DNA from 4 places in the Priestia sp. SIMBA_032 genome. Region 1 is predicted to be linked to each of the others. Evidence: riboswitches for the same ligand, from Rfam matches in the RefSeq annotation. Region 1 holds a riboswitch; each other region holds the start of a gene.

Region 1 (3,164 bases):
AGAATAATAAATCCATTTCGTTCTCTTCAATGTTCAAAGAGCTTGTGACGTACGCCGTTCCGTTTGTATTAGTTGGTTTAGCTATTCCAATCTATCAAAATATTGATACGTTTACGATTAACATGCTTTTTCAATCAATAGGGTATGGACAAGCTAAAGCCGAAACAATCAACTCTGTCATTGGATTAGCGCAAATTTTAGTGATGGTGCCGGTATCGCTAGCGACTGCCTTCAGCATGTCGCTGATTCCGGGTATTACATCTTCTTTTGTGCAAGGAAATTTACGAGAAGTAAAAGGAAAGATTACAAAAACGCTGCAGCTGTTGTTGTTTTTTACTCTTCCTGCTGCGGTGGGGCTTTGTTTATTGGGTAAGCCGGTATATATGATGATCTTTGGAGCGAAAAACAGTCATGAAATCGGTGGAGTTGTTTTACAATGGTATGCGCCTGCTGCGATTCTATTTGCTCTTTTCACCGTAACAGCCGCGATTCTTCAAGGAATTAATCAGCAAAAGAAATTAATTTTTGGCTTGGGCTTAGGTATTGTTGTGAAGATAGTATTAAACGTACTGTTGGTTTCAAGCTTAAAAGAAATTGGACCTGTTGTCGCGACGTACGGAGGATATGGTGTATCGGTTATCTATAACTTTTATTTAATTGAAAAATCCATTTCTTACCGAGTTCAATCACTGGGAAAAGCCGCGTTGACGCCTGTTTTATTAGTAAGTGTGATGTCAGCCGCTGTGCTTATTGGCAATTATGCTTCTCACTATTTTCTAGAAAATAAGCTGTCTGCATCTTCACTTGCGATTAGCACGTCTTGTATTTCAATAGCTTTAGGTGTTGCTGTGTATCTAGGGCTTGGCGTCAAAACAAGTTTAGGGCAATCTGCTGTATTAAATAGAAGAAAAAAATATAAAGGAGAGAAAGGTGTGTCAAAACGATTTGTACTAACCGTGGCGGCTGGAGGATGTATAATAATTTCCGGCGCGCTATTGCTATTAAATTGGGAAAGAGTGTTTGGAGATTATCGTCCCGTTCAAACAGCAACAGCTGTATTTAAGTTAGAAGTGGGAAGTCAAGATGTAGCAAAGACTACGGATTCAGATAATGTTCTTTACTATATGGTGAAAAAAGGACATTTAGATGAATATATTCAACTGATGAATGAAAAAGGCTATGTGTTAAAAGAGAAAGATATTGATCATAACCGACTTGTTTTTAACGATGGACAAGAAGATGAGCAAATTTACTACAAGCGCTTTGCCAGGAAGTATACGATGATTGATGGAGAAGGGTGAAGACTTGACATAGTATTTTAGTAGACTAAAATCTTATACCTCTATCTGTTTTTAAAGTTTTTTTGTGCGGAAAAGAAAAATAATATTGACAATTATGACAAAAAGCTTAATACTGACTTTATTACATAAAACAAATACAATTTGTTTCCTTATCAAGAGAGGTGGAGGGACTGGCCCTGTGAAACCCGGCAACCGCTGTCTATGACAGAATGGTGCCAAATCCTTAAGAGTGCGCTGCTCTTAGAGATAAGGAAGAAGCTGAAACGAAGCTCTTCCTTATTTATTTAAGGAAGGGCTTTTTATGTAGAAGAAACAACGAGGTGATATTTTTGAACAAAGCAGACCGTATCAAACGAATGAAAACACCAGAAATTGATCCAAAGTACGAAGGACGAGTGCCTCCGGGTCAGGTAGTAACGGAGCGATTTCCGATTTTACATGAAGGGGACGTGCCGGAGTATAACTTAGAGGAGTGGACGCTTCGCGTGTTTGGATTGGTAGATAAAGAAGTGACGCTTTCGTACCAAGATATATTGAATATGCCGCAAACAACGGTGAAGTGTGATATCCACTGCGTAACGAGATGGACAAGGCTTGATAATCAATTTACGGGCGTGCTGTTTACAGACTTTTTGAAGGCAGTTGGCGTGGAGTTAAAAAGTAAATACATCATGCTGCATGGAGATAATGACTATACGTCAAACATTGAAGTAAAAGATTTACTGAGAGACGATATTCTTCTTGCTCATTCTTTTAACGGAGAGCCGCTTACAGCTAAGCATGGATATCCGCTGCGATTGGTTGTTCCGCATTTGTACTTTTGGAAAAGTGTTAAATGGCTTCGAGGCTTTGAAGCCATTGATGAAAATCGTCCTGGCTTTTGGGAGCAAAACGGCTTTCATCTTAGAGGAGATCCGTTTAAAGAAGAACGTTTTTCTGGAGAAGATTTAGGTATTCCAGAAGATGAGTGGGTACATAAAGACTATGATTAATGAAAATGCCTATGCGCGCGCATAGGCATTTTGTCAGCGCTGGCGGTTTAATTCCCACACAACATGGCGAAGTTCAGGCAAAATCAGCTTGGTCATCGCTAGACGAACCGCAGCGCTTGATCCTGGTGTAGAAAAAACGGCTTTTTCGTTAATCGTCCCGGCAATTGCCCGGCTCATAATCGCCGCGCTGCCAATGTCTTCGGTGTAGCTCAGCATGCGAAACAGCTCGCCAAACCCAACGATTTCTTTATGAATCAGCGCTTGAACGGCTTCAATGGTGACGTCTCGTTTTGTGATGCCCGTCCCGCCGTTTGTGAGAACAACGTCAATGTTCTCATCACTGCAGCCAGCAAGTATGGCTTGTTGAATAGACGTTTGGTCGTCTTTTACAATTTCATAGGAAGCGATCTGCATGTCGTGTTCTTTCAGAAGCTGGATCATCAGCGCACCGCTTTTATCGGTTTCTTTTGTACGTGTGTCTGATACCGTAATGACTTTGCAGCGAACGGGCTGAGTTGCTTTAGATTTATGTTCGTGTACGCTCATTATGTACCTCCTTTACGCTTCGGTGCGCTTATAGTCACCGTTTTTGCCGCCTGATTTTTCAAGTAAATACGTTTCGCCAATAATCATTCCTTTATCAATGGCTTTGCACATATCATAAACAGTTAGAGCGCAAGCAGAAGCGGCAGTTAAAGCTTCCATTTCAACGCCTGTTGAGCCTTCCGTTTTAACCGTTGCTTCTATTAATAAACGGTACTGATTATTGCTTGTATCCCAGTCAAATGAAAGGTTTACGCCTTTTAATAGAAGGGGGTGACACATCGGAATAATGTCAGACGTACGTTTTGCTGCCATGATTCCCGCTACT
Region 2 (3,164 bases), on a different contig from region 1:
AAAGCCAATTACAATCGCAATGATCCCGCAAACCGCTGTTAACATTGGATAGAATGTAAATGGAATAATCTCAATCGGTGACACTTTAGCAAATCCTGCTGCAAGAAGCATTTGTGCGCCGTAAGGGATAAGCCCTTGAACGCTGCACGAAAACAAGTCGAGCAGACTGGCTGATTTGCGATTATCAATTGAATACTTATCAGAGATTTCTTTTGCTAACGGACCTGCCGTAATAATTGAAATCGTGTTATTAGCCGTGGCTAAATTGGTTAAACTTACTAACCCGGCGATACTGAATTCTCCGCCTTTTTTCGTTTGAATGCGTCGTGTTAATAAGTTCAATAAGAACTGAATACCGCCGTTATAGCGAATGAGCTCAACCATTCCGCCAATTAACAGAGATAAAATAATTAATTCCGACATTCCGCCAATACCTTCTGTTACAGTTTTAGCAAAAGAAGAAAGCGTGTAGCTTCCGTCAGCTAATCCGATTACGCCGGCTAGCACAATTCCTCCGGTTAAAATGCTTAATACGTTTGCACCAAATATGGCAGCAACTAGTACGCCGACATAAGGCAAGATTTTAAACCAGCTAAAATCTTTAATTTCCACTGATGATGTATTGCCTAGCGTCATGACAAGTAATAAAATCACCGTAACAATCGCTGCAGGAAGGACAATAAAAAAGTTTACTTTTAATTTATCTGACATATTTGTTTTTTGCGTACGAACTGCTGCAATGGTCGTATCAGAGATTACAGATAAATTATCTCCAAACATTGCACCACCAACAACGGCAGCAATTGCCAATGTAATGGATACATGAGCCTGCTCACTGATTCCTACAGCGATAGGCCCTAACGCAGCGATTGTTCCCATTGACGTTCCCATCGAAATTGAAATGAATGCGCCAATAACAAAGATTCCGACTACCACTAAGCTTTGCGGAAGCACAGACAGAGCTAAGTTTACCGTTGAATCAACAGCTCCCATGCCTTTGGCAACTTCTGAAAAAGCACCTGCTAAAATAAAAATAAGTACCATAATAATGATATCAGGATGCCCTGCTCCTTTAGCAAAACGTTCAACTTTTACATTAAGTGAATCTTTGCGGTTCATAGCCAGCGCCACAATGGCTGCAATGATAATGGCTACTAATACAGGCAGCTTATAAAAATCTCCCGTTATAATTCCTGATCCGACAAACAGGACTAAAAAGACGCCCAGCGGTAACAGCGCCCAGCCGTTTCCTTTTTGTTGTTCCATTCTTAACACCTCTTGTTTACGTAATAAAAAAAGACCTCTTCTTATTGATAAGAAGAGGTCTCTTATTTGTATCATAAGATTACCCTTCTCATCTTCCAAACGAAACATCGTCTGCTGGATTTGGCACCGCACTGCGTACAGCCAGTTGCCGAGACATCGTAGGGCCAGTCCCTCCGTCTCTCTTGATAAGAAGTTTGTAGTTGTTTTAAAAATAGTCTTTCACTACTGTAATCTCTTTTTATTTAATTGTCAAATGCTATTTCAGAAAAATATATAGTGCGAAAATTCTCACATCAGTTAGCTACGTCACGTTTCAAAAACGCTGCCCATGCCACGCCCATAAAGAAGACAAAGTGTGCAACTAAAATGAAGATTGAAAATGGAATCGTCATGCCGTCAAACATCGTCTTCATTCCATCCATATACTGCACAAAGTTTGTGTTGGCAAACAGTAGAAATTTCCCCCACCATAAACCAAACTCTGATACTATTCCAGTTACTGCTTTCGCTCCGATACTTACGACAATAGCTAGACTTGAAGCAAGCGCGCTGTTTCTGAATAAAGACGACAGCATAAATGCGAACGTCATCATCATAAACGTTTCCATATACGCACTGTCATACGTAAGCGTAATGTTTTTAAGCAGCTGCGCATCTCCTTCTAGACTGGCAAAGCCAAAGAACAATGCTCCCCATACAAACGAAAAAAGCAAATAGCTCAGCAAGTAATACAAACTAATTAAAATGAGCGTTATGTACTTGGATGCTAAAATCGTTGAACGTCTAGCCGGGCGAATTAAAAGAAGCTTAATAGTACCTGATTCAAACTCTTTTGCAACCATTGACCCTCCAACAGCAAGCGCAAAAAATTGAACAAGAATCAGCATACCTGAACTAAATGACAGGAAATTCAAGATGTTGTCTTCTGTTCCTGCACTGTTTGCTACTTTCTTCATTAAAAGAGCCATACAAAGAGTTAAAATGCCGATTGTGATAAACGTGATTTTTGTACTTCTTTTGTGAAACCATTTCATGTGTTCATTTTGAATTAACTTAATCATGGTGCTCTCCTTCCGTAACGGACATAAACGAATCTTCAAGCGTCTCATACACAGGGGTAATTCTGTAGACTAAAATATCGCTGTCCACTAATTTTTTATTTACAGCTGGAATTTGTTCTTTTACGATCGCCACGTCGATACTATGTGATCTCATCGTTACTTCAAATTCTTGTGATAAAAGTTCCGCTGCTTTTTGCACGTCAGACACTTCAAATTCTACGTACATTCCTTGATCTTGACGATTTGGAGATAGATCTTGAACGGCTTTTAACTCACCGTCTTGAATGATGCCAACGCGGTCACATAATGCTTCTACTTCTTTTAATAAGTGGCTCGCGATTAAAATTGAAATTCCTTCTTCCCTGCAAAGCGTTTGTAAATATGTACGAAATTCTCTCATTCCCGCTGGGTCTAGACCATTTGTTGGTTCGTCTAGTAAAAGCAATGCAGGCTTATGTAAAATAGCTTGAGCTACTCCTAAACGCTGTCTCATCCCAAGAGAATACGTCTTCACTTTTGCATGAATGCTGTTTTCAAGCTTTACTAGCGCAATCACTTCATCCAAGCGTTCTGCTGTGATTCCTTCATGCATATTAGCAAAGTGTTTTAAATTTTGATAGCCCGTCAGATAATCATAAAACTCAGGGTTTTCAATAATCGCTCCAATTGATTTCATAGCTGATGTAAACTGTTCTTTTAAAGGAAACCCATTGACGGTAATTGTCCCCTTTGTTTCTTTAATGAGTCCTACAACGGTACGAATTAGCGTTGTTTTTCCAGATCCGTTTGGACCAAGCAATCCGAAAATCTCACCGCGCTCAACCGATAAGGATACAT
Region 3 (3,164 bases), on a different contig from region 1:
GTTCTCCTTCAAGAGCTGCTTGAACCATAGCTCGAGTGTAACTTAACTTCATTCGTTCACCCACGCCGTATTCACCGCCGGTCCATCCAGTGTTTACAAGGTAGACATTTACGTTATGTTCATCGATTTTCTTTCCTAGCATTTCTGCATAAGTTGTTGGAGCAAGAGGTAAGAAAGGCTCACCAAAGCATGTAGAGAAAGTGGCCTGTGGCGATGTTACGCCGCGTTCTGTTCCAGCTAATTTACTAGTGTATCCGCTCAGAAAATGGTACATCGCTTGTTCTTTTGTAAGCTTGCTGATTGGAGGCAAGACGCCGAAGGCATCAGCAGTTAAAAAGACAATAGCTGTAGGGTGCCCAGCAACGCTTGGCAATACCGTATTATCAATAGAGTCAATTGAATAAGCAGCACGAGTATTTTCTGTTAAACTATTATCATTGTAATCTGCTACTTTCGTATTTTGATTTAACACTACATTTTCCAGTACGGCTCCGAAGCGAATTGCATTAAAAATTTGCGGTTCTTTTTCTTCGGAAAGCTGAATGCACTTCGCGTAGCAGCCTCCTTCAATATTAAATACACCAGAGCTTGACCAACCGTGCTCATCATCTCCTATTAAACGACGGTTTGCATCAGCAGAAAGCGTTGTTTTACCCGTTCCAGATAAGCCAAAGAATAATGCAACGTCACCTTCTTCTCCTACGTTAGCAGAACAGTGCATGGATAGAATATTGTTTTGAGGAAGCAAGAAGTTCATCACTGAGAAAATAGATTTTTTCATTTCACCAGCGTATTCAGTTCCTCCAATTAGCACAATGCGTCGCTCTAATGAAAGAATAATGAAGGTTTCAGAATTTGTCCCGTCTGTTTCAGGATCAGCTTTGAACGTTGGAGCTGCTACAATTGTAAACGGCTTCACATCATCATTTATTTTTTGTTCAGCTGAAGGGCGAATGAATAACTGCTGAGCGAATAGGTTGTGCCATGCAAATTCATTAACTACTTGAATTGGTAACTGATACTTTTTATCAGCTCCAGCATATCCATTAAAAACAAAAAGTTCATCCTGCTTCTTTAAGTGGGTTAAGACTTTTTTGTATAGCGCATCGAATCGCTGAGCAGAAATTGGCTGATTGACGGGTCCCCATTCAACCGTTTTTGAAGATACAGCATCGCTTACAATAAATTTATCCAAAGGAGAGCGACCTGTATATTTTCCGGTTTCGACTGACACAGCACCTGTAGAAGTCAGCGTTCCTTCACGTCGAGCTAGAATTTTTTCAACAAGTTGTGGAACAGATAATTGGTGTTTTGTTGTTTTTAATTGAAGCAAACCATTTAATTCGATAGACATATCAACAGTACTCATGTGCACTACCTTCCTTTTTTAGCTATTATTTATTCATTAATGTTTGAAATTTATAATTAGTATAACACATTTATTTAATTATTCTATACTATTTAACTAAAAATGTTTGTGTATTATAAAAAAATGTACGTTATACCTATTTTAGACACATGTATATGTGCTAGGAGCGAAAAAAGTGAAGCTATTTCAAGTGAAAGCCTTTTTTTAATCTGTCTTGTTAACCAAACTTCGTGATCATTCTTAATAAGGTATACTATTTTTAAATTTGAGTATGTTACATTAAAACCGATTCAAACATAAAGAGATGATTTCCATTTGAATGTTGTTGACAGTGAAGCGCTTTTTCATGTATTATATGTCCTTGAACGGATACTCTCTTATCCCGAGCTGGTGGAGGGACAGGCCCTGTGAAACCCAGCAACCATCGTCATTTTTTTTGTGTAGGCGATAAGGTGCTAACCTGATGCAAGGGCACAACCTTGATCGATAAGAGTGAAAGGCTTATGTAGAATTTGATACCTTTCCTCGATACAAGGAAAGGTTTTTTTATATTTTTTAACGTGTAATGAAAATAAGGGAATGAGTACCGTATCACAATGTATCGTATTTATAAGGAGGAAAACTGATGTCAACACAACGTCGTCTGTTCACGTCAGAATCTGTTACAGAGGGACATCCCGATAAAATTTGTGACCAAATTTCTGACTCAATTCTTGATGCTATCCTAGCAAAGGATCCAAATGCTCGTGTTGCTTGTGAAACAAGCGTAACAACTGGTTTAGTTTTAGTAAGTGGTGAAATTACAACTTCTACTTACGTGGATATTCCTAAAACAGTTCGTGAAACAATTAAAGGAATTGGCTATACTCGTGCAAAATACGGATTTGATGCTGAAACTTGTGCAGTATTAACATCTATCGACGAGCAGTCAGCTGATATCGCTGCTGGTGTAGACCAAGCGTTAGAAGCACGTGAAGGTCAAATGTCCGATGAAGAAATCGAAGCAATCGGAGCTGGAGACCAAGGGTTAATGTTTGGTTATGCATGTAACGAAACAAAAGAATTAATGCCTCTTCCAATTTCATTAGCTCATAAACTTGCTCGCCGTCTAACAGAAGTACGTAAAGAAGAGATTCTTCCTTACCTTCGCCCAGATGGTAAAACACAAGTAACAGTTGAATATGATGAAAACAACAAACCTGTTCGCATCGATACAATTGTTATTTCAACTCAGCATCACCCAGAAGTAACGTTAGAGCAAATTCAACGTAACTTAAAAGAATATGTTATTAATCCAGTTGTTCCAAATGAGTTAATTGATGAAAATACAAAGTATTTCATTAACCCAACAGGACGTTTCGTAATCGGCGGCCCTCAAGGAGATGCTGGTTTAACTGGTCGTAAAATTATCGTTGATACTTACGGCGGATATGCTCGTCACGGCGGCGGTGCATTCTCTGGTAAGGACGCAACAAAAGTAGACCGTTCAGCAGCTTATGCAGCTCGTTATGTTGCGAAAAACATTGTAGCGGCTGATCTTGCTGATAAATGTGAAGTACAGCTAGCATATGCAATTGGTGTTGCACAGCCAGTATCTATTTCAGTTGATACATTCGGTACAGGAAAAGTTTCTGAAGAAGTACTAGTAGATGTAGTACGCAAAAACTTTGACCTACGTCCAGCAGGCATCATTAAAATGCTTGATTTACGTCGCCCAATTTATAAGCAAACAGCAGCTTACGGTCACTTTGGCCGTACAGATGTGGAGCTTCCTTGGGAGTTCACAGACAAAGCT
Region 4 (3,164 bases), on a different contig from region 1:
TGTTCTTCAAGCCACTTTGCAAACTGCAGTGCTGTTTTTAACTGTTGATCTAAACGAACTTTTAATGTCTTAATGCCTCGAAGCAGTAAAAAACAATCCTGTGGTCCTAAGATAGCACCAAAAGCATTTTGTACAAACCTTACTTCTTCCGCTAGCTTTTCATCGCTTACCACAACTAGACCGCCAATGACGTCACTGTGACCGCTGATATATTTTGTAGCACTATGAATTACAATATTTACACCAAGGTCAATCGGCTGCTGTAGATAAGGTGTTAAAAACGTGTTATCCACAATTGTAAGAACATTGCGCTCCTTCGCCAAACTTGCTACTGCTTTAATATCCGTTACTTGTAAAAATGGATTTGAAGGGCTTTCGACATAAATAGCCTTCGTATCTTTTGTGATAGCTTCTTCTACTTTTTCAACCTTCGTTGTATCAACAAAAGTTGTTTTGATACCAAACTTTGAAAATAATCGTGTTAATACACGATATGTCCCGCCGTACGTATCGTGTGAAACTAAAATTTCATCCCCTGATTCAAAAATAGATAACACCGAGGAGATAGCAGCCATACCTGATGAAAAAGCAAAGCCAGCGTATCCATTTTCTAGCTGAGCAATGGTGTTTTCTAAAGCCTCACGAGTTGGATTTCCTGAGCGAGAATAGTCATAGCGGCCGTCGTTCGTCTCATCTTCTTGGTTAAATGTAGATACCTGATAAATAGGTACGTTAACCGCTCCAAAATGACCGTCAATTCCTGTATTTGCATGAATTAAGTTCGTACCAAATCTATGTTTATTATTGTTGGTATGCATCAAATGCCTCCTTCAAATCTTTAATTAAATCATCTGCGTGCTCAATTCCAACTGATAATCGCAGTAAACAGTTTGTTACTCCAACACGATTTCGAATTTCCTCCGGAATGTCCGCGTGTGTTTGACGAGCTGGGAATGTCATTAAACTTTCTACGCCTCCTAAGCTTTCTGCAAATGTAATAACTTTGACATTTTCCAAAAGCGTGGACACGATGTCAGGGTGTGAGACAGCAAAAGAAATCATGCCTCCAAATCCAGTTGCTTGTTTCTTCATAATTTCATAGCCCGGATGTGTTTCAAGACCAGGGTAATACACTTTTTCCACGAGATCATGAGCAGTAAGCCAATTTGCAATTTTCAGTGCATTTTCGTTATGCTTTTCCATACGAAGCGCTAGCGTCTTAACACCGCGCAATAACAGCCAGCTATCTTGTGGACCTAAGATTGCCCCAGCTGCATTTTGATAAAAACGAATTTTCTCTCCTAAGCTACTACATCGAGCGACTACAAGACCAGCAACTACATCATTATGACCTCCAATGTATTTGCTTGCACTATGTATCACAATATCTGCTCCAAGCTCTAAAGGGCGCTGATAGTAAGGGGACATGAATGTATTGTCAATGATAGTAAGCAAATCATGCTGTTTAGCTAACGCAATTGCTTCTGGCAAATCAGTTACGTGCATCATTGGATTTGTAGGTGTTTCAATAAATAAAGCTTTCGTGTTGGGACGAAGCGCATCTTTTACTTGCTCGAGATGGGCTGTGTTGACGTACGAAACAGTAATTCCTTGCTCTGAAAAGATTTCATTTAGTACTCGATACGTTCCTCCGTATAAATCCTCTGATACAATTAAATGATCTCCGTTTTTAAATAGTGCTAAAACTGCCATTACACCCGCCATTCCTGAAGCGAATGCTGCTCCTACTTCGCCTTTTTCTAAAGCAGCAATTGCTTCTTCCAATGCTGTACGAGTAGGGTTTGCCGTACGTGCATAGTCAAATCCTGTACTTTGCCCTAAAGCAGGGTGAGCAAATGTTGATGCTTGGTAAATGGGGGTTGTAATAGAACCTGTTGAAGGGTCACGACCTACTCCTGAACGAACTAATAAAGTTTCAATTTTCATCTATTTCTCTCCTTAACTCAAAATAAAAAACACTCTTCACAGATGAAAGAGTGTTCGTTTATACACGATTTCTCTCATCTGTTAGAACAATACTGATGTTCCACAGGAATTAGCACCGTTCAAATGAATGTTTCATTTGATGGTTGCCGGGCATCGCAGGGCCAGTCCCTCCGCCACTCTTGATAAGAGTTCTATATAATTGTTGGTGGTTAACGTTTGTTGTTACTAACTTTAATAAAGATTTTCTTTATTGTCAACATAATTTTCTAAAAAATTTAAATCGTCTCATTTGTTTATTCAATATACTTGTCCTGATAAGCACATAAAAAAAAGAGACGACAGCGAGGTCTCTTTTTCTAAGGCAAGTGCACAGATTTTACATGAGCTAGCTTCCAATAGATACTTTCTCCATTTGCGGTAATTAGTTCAACAATATTATTAGAAACTTCTTTAAGTACGCCAATCTTTTCTGATTGATCCCCTAAATCTAATACAACCAGTTGATTTTCATATTTTTTAAGCTGCTCTTCAAAGTTTCTGACAAAAGGTGCAGAGGCGGGCCTTACTGGTAGCTCTTTGTCACTTAAAGAATAAGGGGTTAACTCATTGCTGTAAGGGGTAAGCCATTTCAAATGATGCAGAGAAACAAAGACATTTTTATACACTGGAGAATAAAACACAAGATAATCATTCAGCACGCTTGTAATATAGCCGTGCAATGATTTCCCTCCTGTCACATAAATTTCAATAAATTTCCCTTTTGCCTGCTGTAAAATATTACGATAGGAAATCCGCTGACTTTCTTCTATTAAGTTCTCTTCTATTTCACGTAAAACCGTATAGTCTTCTTCCGATACTTCCTGCAAACGATGCATGTGTAAAAGAGGAATATACAAATAATCATGTCCATTATACAAAATCATGACATCTAACCCTAAGTCAACAAGTCTGCCAATAAACTTAGTATTCCCTGAAATATCTACTTCTACAATTTTATTAATATAGCGATTTATACTCATTCTCCTCCCCCTTTCCTATATGACAGAAAAGGTGCTTTATAAGCACCTTTTTTGTTCTTATTCATTATGCTTTCCAGCGATAATTTTTTGTTTGGATGACTTGCTCTCTTGACGCTGACGAGTGTGAATCTGTGCGGCGGCTTTTTCTTGAGGAATATGAACCTGTGCGGCTTCTTCCTGTACGACCTTCTGAAACGC

The links. A riboswitch is a leader RNA that binds a small molecule or an ion and turns the genes downstream of it on or off. The one in region 1 is predicted to bind S-adenosylmethionine.
Region 2: another riboswitch for S-adenosylmethionine. It lies ahead of SB717_RS12235 (Na+/H+ antiporter NhaC family protein); the one in region 1 lies ahead of SB717_RS18385 (sulfite oxidase-like oxidoreductase).
Region 3: another riboswitch for S-adenosylmethionine. It lies ahead of metK (methionine adenosyltransferase); the one in region 1 lies ahead of SB717_RS18385 (sulfite oxidase-like oxidoreductase).
Region 4: another riboswitch for S-adenosylmethionine. It lies ahead of SB717_RS02100 (trans-sulfuration enzyme family protein); the one in region 1 lies ahead of SB717_RS18385 (sulfite oxidase-like oxidoreductase).

What each region holds. Positions count from the first base shown of each region.
Region 1 covers NZ_JAWRXD010000005.1:245,899-249,062, forward strand. Annotated here, with positions in the region: gene SB717_RS18380 (putative polysaccharide biosynthesis protein) at 1-1,301, shown strand, start outside; SAM riboswitch class I at 1,448-1,554, shown strand; gene SB717_RS18385 (sulfite oxidase-like oxidoreductase) at 1,631-2,293, shown strand; gene SB717_RS18390 (MogA/MoaB family molybdenum cofactor biosynthesis protein) at 2,327-2,839, opposite strand; gene moaC (cyclic pyranopterin monophosphate synthase MoaC) at 2,852-3,164, opposite strand, start outside.
Region 2 covers NZ_JAWRXD010000003.1:406,483-409,646, forward strand. Annotated here, with positions in the region: gene SB717_RS12235 (Na+/H+ antiporter NhaC family protein) at 1-1,266, opposite strand, end outside; SAM riboswitch class I at 1,352-1,458, opposite strand; gene SB717_RS12240 (ABC transporter permease) at 1,560-2,327, opposite strand; gene SB717_RS12245 (ABC transporter ATP-binding protein) at 2,320-3,164, opposite strand, start outside.
Region 3 covers NZ_JAWRXD010000002.1:36,782-39,945, forward strand. Annotated here, with positions in the region: gene pckA (phosphoenolpyruvate carboxykinase (ATP)) at 1-1,369, opposite strand, end outside; SAM riboswitch class I at 1,744-1,862, shown strand; gene metK (methionine adenosyltransferase) at 1,995-3,164, shown strand, end outside.
Region 4 covers NZ_JAWRXD010000001.1:421,155-424,318, forward strand. Annotated here, with positions in the region: gene SB717_RS02095 (trans-sulfuration enzyme family protein) at 1-818, opposite strand, end outside; gene SB717_RS02100 (trans-sulfuration enzyme family protein) at 802-1,947, opposite strand; SAM riboswitch class I at 2,019-2,136, opposite strand; gene SB717_RS02105 (DUF2642 domain-containing protein) at 2,304-2,966, opposite strand; gene SB717_RS02110 (spore coat protein) at 3,031-3,164, opposite strand, start outside.